2 regions of the Pseudoalteromonas sp. S4492 genome follow, and region 2 is predicted to be linked to the other one. Evidence: riboswitches for the same ligand, from Rfam matches in the RefSeq annotation. Region 2 holds a riboswitch; the other holds the start of a gene.
The links. A riboswitch is a leader RNA that binds a small molecule or an ion and turns the genes downstream of it on or off. The one in region 2 is predicted to bind cyclic di-GMP.

Region 1 (7,214 bases), on a different contig from region 2:
CGCGAAAGTGCTGCTAAACGATATCGCGGTGATCAAAGACCAATTCATAGAAGGTGAACGCTACTTTAAATTTAATGGTGAAAATGCCGTTTATTTATCTGTAAAAGCAACTAAAGAGCAAAACATGATCCCGGTTGCTGAATCAGTTAAAGCGTTTATTGAACTAAAGAATAAAGAGTTACCTGCCGGTATTCGTCTTGTGCCACTGATGGACATGACTTACTACCTCAATGCCCGTTTAGACATGATGAAAACCAACCTATTTCAAGGGGCTATCTTGGTTGCCATTATGTTGTCTATCTTCTTGCGCTTTAAGCTAGCACTTTGGGTAATGATTGGTTTACCTGTGTGTTTCTTAGGTGCAATGATGATGATGCCATTATTTGGTATCAGTATTAATATTGTGTCGTTATTTGCTTTTATTATGGTACTGGGGATCGTGGTCGACGATGCCATAGTCATAGGGGAGAGCGCCTACACCGAAATTGAGAAAAAAGGCGGTGGTGTTGTGAATGTAGTGAATGGCGCAAAACGCGTTGCTACCCCGGCAACATTTGGTGTTTTAACTACGATTGCTGTATTTGCACCGTTTACGTTATCAAGTGGACCAGAGAGCGCATTCTTCTTTGGTATCGCTGTGGTGGTAATTCTGTGTTTGGTATTCAGTTTGATTGAATCGAAACTTATTTTACCAGCGCACATTGCCCATACTAAGTTCCCGCCAATTAATCCTAATAGCTGGCGAGCGCGCTTTAACAAGCGTTTCTTTAACTTTGTAAATGGTCCGTATAAACGCTTTATTGTGCGTTGTGTTGAATGGCGCTGGTTTGTGTTGTTTGCGTTTGTTGGCTTGTTAATTATGACCTTTGGTCTGATTACATCAAACCAAGTGCGTGTTGTACCAACTCCAAAAGTACCTCATGATTTTCCGCAAATTCGTTTAGAAATGAATGAAAATGCCTCGGATATGCAAACAATTAATGCGATCCGTGAAATCGAAGCCATGGTACACAAAGTCGACCAAGAGACAGAGCGTGAGTTTGGCCAAAAGCTGATTCGCGATATCTTAGTGTTTAACCAAGGTCGTACTGAAGCACAGCTACTGGCTCCGCTGGTCGATGAAGAGTTACGTCCTTATAACGCATTTGAATTATCTCGTCGTTGGCGTGAACAAATGCCAAGTATCCCGGGTGTGAAATCACTGCAAATTTACGATGACGTGAATGGCGGTGGTATGGATGGTGAGTTTGGTTACTTACTTTACGGCCCTGATATCGATACTTTAAATGATGCAGGTCGTCGTTTCATCCAACTATTACAACAGCAAAAAGGCTTGTTTGATATTAGTTCGACCATCGATCCGGCGAGCAAAGAAGTGCAATTAAGCTTAAAACCTGTGGCATATGATTTAGGTTTAGACCTTGCCAATATTGCTAATCAAGTAGGTGCAAGTTTCTACGGTGGTGAAGCTCAGCGTGTTATTCGCCGTGGTGAAGAAGTGCGCGTCATGGTTCGTTATCCGAAATTAACACGTGAAGCGTTTGCCTCATTAAAGCATGCCGTTATTACAACACCTGCTGGTAAAGAGGTCATGCTAGGTGATGTTGTCGAGCTGAATGAAACGCCAGGTATTAGTTATATTCGCCGTGAAGGTGGCTATCGTACTGTGTATATCTACGGCAGTATCGATGAAGAAGCGATTGAACCGGGCGAAGTTGTTAAGCAAGTTAAAGAGACTCTGTTACCGCAACTTAAAGAAGAATACCCATCAGTTAAAACTGAGTTAGGTGGTTCTATTGAAGAGCAACAAGCGCAAGCTAATGAGCAAATCATGTTCTTCATCGGCGGTATGATTTTAGTGTATATCTTGCTTGCAGTACCGCTTAAGAGCTATTCACAGCCTCTTATTGTTATGTCGGTTATTCCATTTAGCTTAACCGGTGCAATTTGGGGTCACTTCTGGTTTGGTTTAGACATTAGCTTGATGTCGGGCTTTGGTTTGATTGCGGCAGCGGGTGTGGTAATTAACGACTCGTTAGTTATGACTGACTTTGTAAACCAAGCGCGCCGTGAAGGTATTTCAACTCGCGAAGCAGTTATCGAAGCAGGTTGTGCACGCTTTAGAGCAATCACCCTGACTTCAATTACAACCTTTGCTGGTGTACTACCGATTATGTTCGAAACCAGCTTACAAGCTAAATTTGTCATTCCAATGGCAGTAGCACTTGGTTTTGCGGTTATGTTTGCAACTCTAATCACGCTAGTACTTGTACCTTGTTTGTACATCATCATGAGTGATGTGGGTAATATCTTCTTGAAAGTATTCCGTGCGGGGCACCGAGTAACGACCAGAAGAAAACTAGCAAGGGATTAATACCCCCTCAGTTTAAAAGCCAACCTAAAGGTTGGCTTTTTTGTATCATTCGTTTTTGCTAGTAACTATTTGCTATATAAGACGTTTGGTTACATTCTTTTGTTTGATTTGTGATTCGGTCACGATTATACTCAGTCTTGTTTTTGGCAAACTAACTGAAAGGTTAGGACGCAAAGTTTCCGGTCTAAGGTTTTAAACTATGATAGCGGGACCGCTGATAAGCACATAATCTAGTGCTTTGGATCTCTTGCCTCAAACTAAAAGTATTTATTTTGTTCGGTTGTTAGATAATGCCTATTAGTTGTTCTTAGGGTGATATTTTGTTTATGCATACGTCAATGGCCTCCGGGAAGTGGTTGCCGATTGGTTGCTTAAATCATCATACCCAACTGTTTGTTGGTGATAGGGTGATTGTGACCTTTTATGACATGCAAGGAGAGCTAGTCGATTTATCATTCGAATACCCGATCAGCAGTTCCGATCAGGGTGAGCCTCATAATTGGCCACGTTCTGTTGCCGAGCATATTAACGTGCATATTCCGCTGGTTAAAGCGGGCAAAATGACCGAACAAGGTTTAGTGGTTGCGTACCGTTCAAACCAAATTTATGCCCTAGAAGGGTCGGGCATTACGCAGGTAAAAGTGGCGTTTAATTGCATCGCAAAATGTAAAGAGCGAGTGCAAGATAGTCTGCAAGATTATGACTATGTCTACCCACAAGCATGCAGCGATTACAGTGCGGGTGTTAAAGTACTACAGCCAAAAACGGGTCATATTTATATGTGTAAACCGTGGCCATTTAGCGAGTTTTGTCGTGTTAAAGATTCACACAACCCGCTGTTTGAGCCAGGTGTAGGAAAAAGCTGGGCTATGGCTTGGCAGCAAGTATCGCATTAACAGTTTCCCCCTAAATGCTATTTTAGCATTGCTTAGCCCACTCAATTTGAGTGGGCTTTTTTAATACCAACCCGCAATAATACTTAATCATTTTGAGGGATTAAACCTGTCGCTAACTGCGTTATAAATTTCTCATTTAGAACAACTAAATAACGAAATTTTTGCCTTGTTATCAACGAGGTTTCATTGCCTCAAAATAGACTACTTAATTAAGCTGATTGGTATAATTCTGTGATAAACTGCTAGCAATTCGTTTTTTATTTTGGTTTTTCCCTGTGTCATCAAAATCGTATTCTTTGTCTTTACTCGCGCATCCTCCTGTTGCCAAAAAACACCCTCATCCATTAACGACTCACCAACAGACTCGCACCGATCACTATTATTGGATGCGTGATGATGAGCGTGAAAATGAGGATGTATTAGCGCACTTAAATGCCGAAAACGATTATTGTGATAAGCAACTAGCCGATATAAAACCACTGCGCGAACAACTATTTAATGAGCTAAAAGACCGTATTGTTAAAGACGACAACACGGTACCAGTAAAAGATGGCCAGTATTGGTATCACTCAGAAGTACGTGGCGACGATGAATATGCACGCCATTATCGCAGCAGCTCAATAGAAGCGCACGACAAGCACCTGTTGTTAGATGTAAACCAATTAGCTGGCGACTACGAATTTTATGAATTAGGCGAAGTTGCAATTAGCCCTGACGAGCAGCTACTTGCTTACTCTGAAGACACCGAAGGGCGCCGTATTTACACTGTGCGTTTTAAAAATATTGCCAGCGGTGAGATGTTTAGCGATGTGCTGGAAAACACCGAAGGCCAAGTAGTGTGGGCTAATGACAGTAAAACCGTTTTTTATGTAAAAAAAGACCTACAAACCTTATTGGGTTTTCAGGTTTACCGCCATGTTTTAGGCACCTCGCAAGCTGATGATATACTGGTTTATGAAGAGCAAGATAAAAGCTTTTTTATGGGGCTTGGCAAAAGCCGCGATGAAAGCCTTATCATTATTGACCTTGCTACCACAGAAACAAACGATACTTGGGTGCTGGATGCCAATAACCCAGAAGGTGAGTTTAGTGCCTTAATGCCACGCGAAGAAGGCCATGAATTCGATGTCGATAAGCTAGGTGATACCTTTTACATTGTGACTAACTGGCAAGCAAAAAACTTTCGCTTAATGACGGCGACGCAAAGCACCATTGCCGATAAAAGTCTTTGGCAGGAGCATACACCGCATCGCGAAAACGTATTGTTAGAAGGAGTCGAGATTTTTGATGACTACCTTATCCTCACAGAGCGAGAACTTGGCCAAACACGTTTTGTTGTAGTTAATCAGCAAGCTGAGCGTCTTACTTTAGAGTTTGATGATCCTTGTTATTATGCTGCAATTGCCATGAACCCCGAGCCGAATGTGAGCACTGCGCGTATTTACTATTCAAGCTTAACGACGCCAGGTTCTTTGTATGATGTTGATTTAAAAACAGGTAACAAAACCTTATTAAAACAACAGCAAGTGCTAGGGGATTTTAACCCAGAACATTATCGCTCAGAGCGTTTAATGGTTACTGCAAGAGATGGCGAGAAAGTACCCGTTTCTTTGGTTTATCGTATTGATAAATTTACTAAAGATGGCACTAACCCAGTACTGCAATACGGCTATGGCGCGTACGGCATTACCATCGATCCTAGCTTTTCAAGCAGTTCATTAAGTTTGCTAGACCGCGGTTTTGTTTATGCGATTGCACATATTCGCGGTGGCGAAATGCTAGGACGTCACTGGTATGAGCAAGGTAAAAAGCAATATAAGCAAAATAGCTTTAGCGATTTTATTGATGTTACGCATGCGCTTACTGAGCAAGGCTATGCACACCCAGAAAAAGTATTTGCGTCTGGTGGCAGTGCTGGTGGTTTATTAATGGGCGCCGTGGTTAACCAAGCCCCTGAGCTTTATTTAGGTATTGGTTGCCATGTGCCATTTTTAGATGTGCTAACCACGATGCTCGATGAGAGTATCCCCCTGACGACCAATGAATATGACGAATGGGGTAACCCAAATGATCCTGCATTTTATGATGTAATTCAGGCTTACTCGCCGTACGATAATATTAAGGCGCAGTCTTACCCTAATATTCTCGTTACTACCGGATTCCATGATTCTCAAGTGCAATACTGGGAACCAATGAAGTGGGTTGCAAAGCTGCGAGAGTTTAAAACCGATGACAACATTTTGGTATTTAAAACCGACATGGATGCAGGCCATGGTGGCGCATCGGGTCGCTTTAAAAGCCTTGAGGAAAAGGCATTAGAAATGGCCTTTTTTATTGCTTTATTACCAAATTAAGGCTTAGATAAATAAGTAAATAAATTTTATAAGCGTAAACTTAAGTTGTATTTCAAAGGGGTAAGCATGTTTAAAGCCCATGGTGATTGGCGCTATTTTGTAGAGCCGCCAGTGATTTATGTGGAAATTAGTGGCAGCTTTAATAAAGAAGCCGTTGCTTCATTTAGTATTGAAATCGCTCAAGAAATTATGAAGTATCCAGAGCATTCCATTCAGTATGCTGTGGTCAATTTAGAGCAATTTGAATTAGCAACTGCCGATAGTATTGAGATTGCAAAGGTTTACTTTCAGGCCGTTAAAGCGCGGGGCTACAAACGCGTTGACTATATTAAAGCGAATATCATTGCTCGCAATTTATTAGAAACAGTTTGGTCGGGCGTCGAAATGGATATTAACTTTCACCCAGATGCTGAAAGCTTTTTTCAAGCAAGACCTGAGTACGATAATCTAAGAAAGTGGTTAAAGTAGAATATAAAAAAGCCCTCATATGAGGGCTTTTTCGTATCTGTTGTAAATATTAACCAAGGTAGGCTTTTAACATCCAAACAAGTTTCTCTTGTTCTTTGATGTAGTCGCCCATAAGTGATGCTGTACCTTCGTCATCTGCATCACCTGCTTGTGCGAGGATTTCACGCTGCATCTGAATAAGCGTGCTGTAACCTGCTAATAGGTTTTCTACTGCCGCTGTGCCTTCAGTGATATTTTTAGCTTCACTAATTTTGCTTGCTTCAATGTACTCAGAGAATGCGTGCACAGGTGTACCACCTAACGTTAAAATACGCTCTGCAATCTCATCTACTTTCTCAAGCAGTAGGTTATAAATTTCTTCAAATTTAAGGTGTAATTCAAAAAAGTTACGACCTTTGATGTTCCAATGAAAGCCGCGTGCGTTCATGTATTGAATTTGGTAGCAGCTTAATAAAGAGTTAAGTGATTTTACGATATCTTCACTTTTTGCGCTGTTTAAACCAATTGCATTTACCTGTGACATAGATTTGCTCCTTAAAAAAACCGTTATTTGTTTACTTGCTAGTGCTTGGTGTTAAGTATTAGCCATCTTGGTTAATCTGTAAAATGGTTTAATTCGAACGCTGTGATAGGTTTTAGCTATCAAAGGTTGGTTTTGTCCATTTGTGCACTATCAACATAACATTAAATTACTTTTATATAGACTTGGGGCAACTGAGCAAAAAATCTACCTTATTTTACGAATATTTTAAAATTAGGCAGAAAGTATGATCTAAAACAAGGTTTGCACTCGCTGCTAACAACGCCGATTTAGAACTTGATTTAGGTCAAAAAAGCAACGAACTAGAAGCGCATAATGACTTTACCGCATTTAACCAGGAGAAGAAAAATGGACGGTAAAACAGTTAAAGAAAATAAAGCAGAATTAGTTGTTGTAGTGATTGCGTTACTTACATTTGTGATTGGTTTAGTTGGGCATTTAGCAGGTGCTAGCTTCGCAAACTTTGACACCTTTGGCTATATTGCTGCACCCGTACCACTTATTCTAGGGATCATTGTTTTAATCTCATATAAAGTGGCTGCAAGTGCTGAAGATTAAAGTATCACTCACTTTGATTTATA
Region 2 (7,214 bases):
GAGCTGCGAACATTGTGAAGTAACGGGGATTGTTGTAGAGCATTTGAGCTTCTAAAAAATAAATAAAAAAGGAACAAATAGAGCTTTAATTGTATGACTTTTAGCTATATAGTCTGTACCTAACCTTAGGGGAGTAGTCTCTTAGATTAAGATGAACGTCAACAGTCTCCGAACCAATGTTCGTGGCGTTCATGTCCGCAAGCCGGATTGACAAGACTTAAGGCATGTATCGGGTTCAATGGGCGACCACGATGTATGCCTTATTGTTCTTCGCCCTAAGGAATCGTCTCGTGCTTGTTACATTTCAAAACCATTGTTATGGTTATTTCTGTTTTCTTAAATCGCTTTATTTACCACATTTCGCTTTGCCACCCTTTTGCGGGAGAGCACGATGATCTTGTTTATTCTTGCCATTATCGTTGGCTTTGCATTGCTGATTTGGAGTGCAGATCGTTTTGTTGATGGCGCCGCTGTAAGCGCAAAATATGCAGGTATGCCAAGTTTGCTCATTGGAATGATAGTGGTTGGCTTTGGTACGTCGGCTCCTGAGATGTTGGTATCGGCTATGGCTGCTGCTGATGGCAGTCCTGAGCTTGCTTTAGGCAATGCTGTGGGGTCAAACATTGTCAATATTGGGCTTATATTAGGGATAACCGCGTTAATAGCCCCGATTACTGTTCACTCTTTGATTGTCAAAAAAGAGATCCCGCTACTGCTTGCAGTAAGTGCGCTATTTGCATTACTGATTGTTGATGGCGACTTATCACGTTTCGATGCGGGTATCTTGTTATTTGGTTTTTGCAGTTTTATTGGTTGGAGTATTTATTCTGGCCTTAAAAGCAAAAATGACAGCTTAGCAAAAGATGTTGAGCACGAACTTAACGTGCAAACTATGTCACTTAAAGCGGCTATTACTTGGCTTATCGTTGGGCTTGTAGTCCTCATTGCAAGTTCAAGGTTATTGGTATGGGGGGCGGTCAATATTGCTGAACTCATGGGGATTAGCGACCTCATTATAGGTCTCACAATCGTGGCACTTGGCACCTCCCTCCCTGAGCTTGCAGCTTCAATTGCCGCAGCCAGAAAAGGTGAACACGACATTGCGATTGGTAATGTGATTGGCTCAAACATGTTTAATATTTTAGCTGTCACAGGTATTGCAGGGATGATAGCGCCTGCTGTTAACCTTTCACCGGATCTATTATCGCGAGACTGGCTGGCGATGATCTCTCTTTCAATATTTTTATTAATTTTTGCCTATGGGCACCGTGGTGTTGGCAGGGTAAATCGCGCTGAAGGCGTTGGTTTATTGCTGATTTTTATTGCCTATAACGCATGGCTTTTCCTTTCAATTTATAAATAAATGCAATTTAGAACTCAAAAAATCAAGGACCTTTATGAAGCAAACTATCAATGAGTTTTGGCTCAATAACTCAGAAACAATTATAGCGCTAGGCTATAAAGTGATACTCGCAATTGCTATTTTAATTGCCAGTGCAGTACTTGCTAAGTCAGTGAAAAAGGCTATCAAAAACTCCAATGCTACCCTTAAAAAAGTTGATAATACCTTGCTGCCTATTTTGTCGTCTGTGGCAGGTTATGCCGTGTATATTATTGGCGGGGTGTTTATTTTAGATATCTTTGGCGTGAATACAGCAAGCCTTATTGCTCTAATGGGTGCTGCTGGTTTAGCGATAGGGTTAGCCCTTAAAGACACCTTAAGTAATATTGCAGCAGGCATGATGTTACTTATATTAAGGCCGTTTAAAGTCGGTGATTTTGTTGAGATAGGCTCGATGCAAGGTACTGTCTCTGAGGTAAACCTATTCACCAGTGTTTTTCAAACGATTGATGGTCTTTATATCGCATCACCTAATGGTATAGTGTGGGGTAACAATATTAAAAACTTCACGCGAAATGGCAAACGCCGAATGGATATTGTTGTGGGTATTTCATATGCCGATTCAATCGATGATGGCTTTGCGGTGCTAAAAGATATTGCCGCGAACGAAAGCCGTTTACTGAGTGAGCCAGCGGCGCAAGTGATGGTGACAGCCATGGCTGAGAGCTCGGTGAATATTCAGCTAAGAGCATGGGCTAAAAATGAAGACTATTGGCAAACCTATTGGGATTTAAACAAACGAGTTAAAGAGTCAATCGAGAATGCAGGCCTGACAATTCCTTTCCCACAACGTACTTTACATATACCTGAAGGCGTGGTGACAAAAAAGTAAAATAAAAAAGCCTAGCGCAGGCTAGGCTTTGAATGAAAAGGAAAGCTAGTTATTGTGATTTTTCTAAATTATTATTTAAACACGACTTCACCATAGTAATGAGGCTCTTTACCATTTTGTTTAAGCATGTAAGTGCACTTGACGCCTTTTTTACCAAATTGACCAACAGGTGCATGATCTTTGAGTACATTTATTTTTTGACCATTGAAGTCACAAATAAAGTCACGGATTGAACCTTTAGTCGACGTAAAATCCCCAAGCTTCACTTTATGATTCTTTTTGAAAACAAAAGCTTTATGAGAGTTACCATTTCGGTAATCGAACATATCCAAACTTAGGGTTGTTTTATAGCTTTTCGTTACAGCACCTTGGCCATTAGCATCGTTAATAATGCCTGTCCATGTTACAACTTTATTTTTTCCTCGATAGTGTTTTGGCGACTTACCTGTGTCTCCACCTGGCATCAAAGTAAAAGTTATAATTTCGGCATTACTACCGGGGCGAGATTTCCATGAGCATTCAATGCCGTTTTTGAATTGATGGTAATTCAATCCTTTTAGACCTGGCCCTTTAATAGCAGGGCAGGTTACTTTGCCGCCAATGCTATCCGAATACATCATTTTGTATTCTTCAGGTTTTATATATGCTTTGTTATCACCATTACCATAACGAACTTCATCGTAAGGAATGGTCAAGAAAACTCCTTTCGTGCCGATTTCGCCTCGCAATGACTGTGCACCAAAATTCGGATCGTCTACTGCGTAAGCTGTTGATGTGAAAGCGACAGCAAGTAATGCTGTGCTAAAGATGTGATGTTTCATTGTTCTGGATTCCAAATTCCACAACCCGGCTATCTTCCCATTTCCTTACTTCTTTCAGAGAAGACCCGTGGCTTTCCGTCCCTACCTCACAGTAGGTTTGGCAGTATTAATACATTAGTTTTGTTAAAAACATATTTGTATGACTGCATGAACACCTATTTATAGTTCCTAAATAGTGTTCAAAATACCTGCTTTTTAAACGTGGTTTAAATCATATTCCGTATTCAAGAAATAATGATTGAAAAGAAGTGTAGGAGAATAATTATTTAATGCAAAATAATTAGTATAAATTTATTATTCCTGTACCTTAAAGTAAGTGTTCTGGATCTGTTTTGGGATCAGTGTGTTGTTTTTGGGTATGTTCTTATTATTTTGATTTTAAATGGAATATATTTTCAGTGAAGTTCTATATCTTTGAATTAAAATGCTATTCTATTTGAAATGTTTTTTTGTTTCTTTAAAGTATACTAATTGAGCAGTGTTTTTATATTGGGCACTGCTCAATATGTTTATTAAGCTTTTTTAACAAACTTAGCAGTTACCATCATTTCACCGACGCCATCAACTTTACAGTCTAATTCGTGGTCTTTTTTATCTAACACTCGGCGGATAACGGCTTTGGTGCCAATTTTAATTACTTGTGAGCTGCCTTTAATTTTTAAATCTTTAGCAACGGTCACTTTATCGCCATCGACCAATAAGGTACCGTTAGCATCTCTTACATCGATTACATCAACGTTATTAACAGCATTTGGATCCCACTCATGAGCGCACTCTGGGCATACTAAGTTGTTTTGATCTTCATACACGTATTCAGAGTTACATTGTGGGCAAGGAGGTAAAGACATAAATGGCACCTTGGTTGATTTTAAAAGGGTATTTTAATTGCTAAGAGCAAACTATGCGAGTACAAGGCATATATTTTATGGCTCAGACGTGTCGAGTTCTTTGGTAATAGAGAATATTCCTCTTAAATCACCAAGCTGATAACCTGTCGCTAAATCATTTGGGTAATGCTCGCTAAGCGCTTGCTTTACTTCTGGCGCAATCGTTTGACCATGACAATTGAGGCACACTGGCGCGACTTTTATCGCTTTAGCAAAGCGAAATTGACCATCTTTGCTGGTTGAAAAAGTCACATTATCGATGCTTTCTGTGTTTCTGATCATATCGAGCAACTGAGCGATTTTTTCAGCTTCCCAGTCATCAGGTTTATTATTTGGATTACGGTTTTTAGTGCTTTTACGCGCTACAGTCCAACCATCGGTTGATAAGCTTTCAGCAATGGCTGGGGCTTGCATTTTGCACACGTTAATTCCTTCAACTAAACCGCCTTGTTTGATTGCAGCTGCCAATGCTGATTTGAGCGTCGTGGCAAATTCAGTTGCTCGCTCAGCTGCTTCGGTTTCTAGAGTCGCTGAGTTTGTTGCGGCATACAGACTAGGAGAAAGTAATGCAGTACATAGCACAATATTTCTTAAGGAAAGCATAGTAAAACCTTATATTAGATATATCTAATATAGTAGTTCGTTTTTACCAATTTAGCGAATATAATTGTTGAGTTTTTCAGTTCTATGACAATGCTAAAAAAGAGCGTTATTTGTATTTTTAGGTACACCTTTTTTATGGCATTTAAGTTAGAATGTGCAATGCTTATTATCAGATAACATATTGAGTTTGCACTTTGCCTAAACGCAGATACAAAATTAAAGCCATAACGCTTGCGAGTATTGGAATGATGCTTGTTTTTGCTATCGATTACCCAATGGAAGTCGCGGCAAAAAAGCAGGTTGCGCGAGAGCAAATACGGGCAGACTACCAATGGCTTAAATCAGATCTTGATAAGCAAACTAAGCAATTAAAAGATTTTTTTATTCAGTCAGATACGCTTGATCCGAGCTGCTCAAGCACGACGTTGCTAGCGCTTCGCCAAGCCCATTTTCATATCTCGAATGTTGCCGAATTTGGTGTTGTAAACCCAGATGGCTATTTAACCTGTACCAGTTGGGGGGCTCCACCTGAGCCAATAAAGACCATAGGCCCTAAGCCTGTTAAAAGCCAACAGCTGCGTTATTTTGGGCCAATTCATACCAATTACATTGGTGAAGCTGCTTTGGTTATAGCTAAAACCCGCAGTGATGGCTTTGAGATTAATGCTTTATTGCCGCAGCCATTATTGAGCCGAAAAATAAATGAGCTTGATAGACCCTATGATTTTGTTGCTTTAGTCGATGCAAAATTGGGTGTACCTATCACGATTGTGGGTGGTTATACCTTGCCACTTGACTATGATTTGTTTCCTTTAACGAAAACGACTGAGCTTAATGATCATCGGTTTGACGATACACATCAGCACTATTTACTAGCTGAGCCTGTCAAAGATATCCCGAGTCTTGCTTTGGTCGTCGCTGTCAATGTTGATACCTTATACAGAGGTGTTTATACCCCGCCTTTGGCAAGTATTTCATTGTATGTGTTTGTATTTGTTTTATTGTTCTTCTTTTCTAAAGCGTACCATCAAAATTACCGTAGCCGTAAAAATGAGCTGATTAACCATTTAAACTCTGGTGATTTTATTAACTTTTATCAGCTTATTTGGAATGCAAACACAAAACAGTTTGCAGGGGTTGAAGTGTTAGTAAGGTTAAATCATCCACTAGAGGGAGTCTTAACGCCGAATCGCTTTTTACCGGATATTGAAAGCAATAGCCTTAACTTAGCACTGACCTATGCTGTGATTGAAAATATCACCGAAGATTTAGTAAAGCTCACCCAGTGGCATCCAACATTAAAGGTGAATATCAACATTACCGGTGAACACCTCAAAGATGACAAATTTAAGCAGCTTGCTCTTGAGTTGAACACCCAGATCCCACATTTGGTACTCGAAATAACCGAAAACGAACTGATTGAATCTGACGATACTGAAGTGATAGAGACCATTACGCTATTTAGAGAGCAGGGGGTCAGAGTGGCTATTGATGACTTTGGAACGGGTTATGCTGGCCTGCAATATTTAAAATCATTGCCTTTTGATATTTTAAAAATCGATCAAAGTTACACCGCAGCCATTGGCACTAATTCACAGCTGGCTATTTTACTTGATGCGTTAATCGAACTGGCTAAAAAACTTGAGATTGATATTGTTGCTGAAGGGGTGGAAACCCAAGCTCAGGCTGATTACTTGTTGGCAAAAGAAGTCTATTTCCATCAAGGTTGGCTGTATCATAAAGCGCAAGGCATCGAACAGCTAATAAGCAAAAAACTGTGACTTTATTTTTCACTTAGTTATAGTGGTGAAAAAGGAGACTCAATGAAAAAACTAATTTATATCGCCGCTTTGTTATTTTCTGCCCTAATATTTGCAGACACCGCTCCATACAGTGGAGAGATAAGTCGAGATGATTTACTTAAAGACTACGCTGCATTTAGTGAACAGTACAATGAATACACACCGAGTGAAGAAGAGTTAACCACGATAAAAACACTACAAGGTAAGCAAGTTTTGGTGTTTTTAGGCACTTGGTGTCATGACTCAAAACGAGAAGTACCTCGATTTTTAAAACTTCTCGATACAGCGAAAGTACAGTTAGGCTCACTTAAATTAGTGGCTGTTGGCTACGATAAACTTGACCCTGCAGGGTTAGCAAAACAGCACGACTTACTGTATACGCCAACCATTATTGTCCTTGATGGAGAAAAAGAGCTTACCCGTATGATCGAAAAGCCAAAACAAAGCTTGGCAGTGGATCTTACGCAACCGGGTCAAACGCTATAAAATCATCAATAGATAAGGGCATTGAGATTAAGTAACCTTGAATATAATCAATGCCTTTATCACTCACCAATTGCCACTGCTCTGAGCTTTCGACCCCTTCTGCGGTAATCGTTAAATCAAGTTGATGGGCTAAATCACTCATCGTTTGTAAAAATAAACCATCTCGTGGGTTATCCACGCAGTTACAGATAAAAGCACGATCAATCTTAACGTTATCTAGCGGAAACTGCTGAATTGACGACAGTGATGAATAACCTGTTCCAAAGTCATCGAGTGATAAGTTAAAACCCGCTAATTTAAGTTCATGCATTAGGTTTATAGCGTACTGGGTATTTTGAAATAGGGCAGATTCGGTGATCTCAAGATTAATTTTTTGATTAG

Region 1: it holds a riboswitch for cyclic di-GMP, as region 2 does, so the genes downstream of both, CWC28_RS12465 (chitin-binding protein) here and CWC28_RS08185 (hypothetical protein) in region 2, are expected to answer to the same signal.

The regions. Positions count from the first base shown of each region.
Region 1 covers NZ_PNCP01000038.1:112,849-120,062, reverse strand. The annotation lists gene CWC28_RS12470 (efflux RND transporter permease subunit) at 1-2,374, shown strand, start outside; cyclic di-GMP riboswitch class I at 2,510-2,593, shown strand; gene CWC28_RS12465 (chitin-binding protein) at 2,701-3,270, shown strand; gene CWC28_RS12460 (S9 family peptidase) at 3,546-5,624, shown strand; gene CWC28_RS12455 (hypothetical protein) at 5,691-6,092, shown strand; gene CWC28_RS12450 (Dps family protein) at 6,142-6,615, opposite strand; gene CWC28_RS12445 (hypothetical protein) at 6,982-7,191, shown strand; gene CWC28_RS12440 (PGAP1-like alpha/beta domain-containing protein) at 7,196-7,214, opposite strand, start outside.
Region 2 covers NZ_PNCP01000027.1:4,362-11,575, forward strand. The annotation lists gene CWC28_RS08170 (hypothetical protein) at 1-55, shown strand, start outside; gene CWC28_RS08175 (calcium/sodium antiporter) at 392-1,363, shown strand; gene CWC28_RS08180 (mechanosensitive ion channel family protein) at 1,398-2,234, shown strand; gene CWC28_RS08185 (hypothetical protein) at 2,306-3,055, opposite strand; cyclic di-GMP riboswitch class I at 3,072-3,167, opposite strand; gene CWC28_RS08190 (zinc ribbon domain-containing protein YjdM) at 3,568-3,903, opposite strand; gene CWC28_RS08195 (Tll0287-like domain-containing protein) at 3,979-4,545, opposite strand; gene CWC28_RS08200 (EAL domain-containing protein) at 4,791-6,326, shown strand; gene CWC28_RS08205 (TlpA family protein disulfide reductase) at 6,369-6,833, shown strand; gene CWC28_RS08210 (bifunctional diguanylate cyclase/phosphodiesterase) at 6,808-7,214, opposite strand, start outside.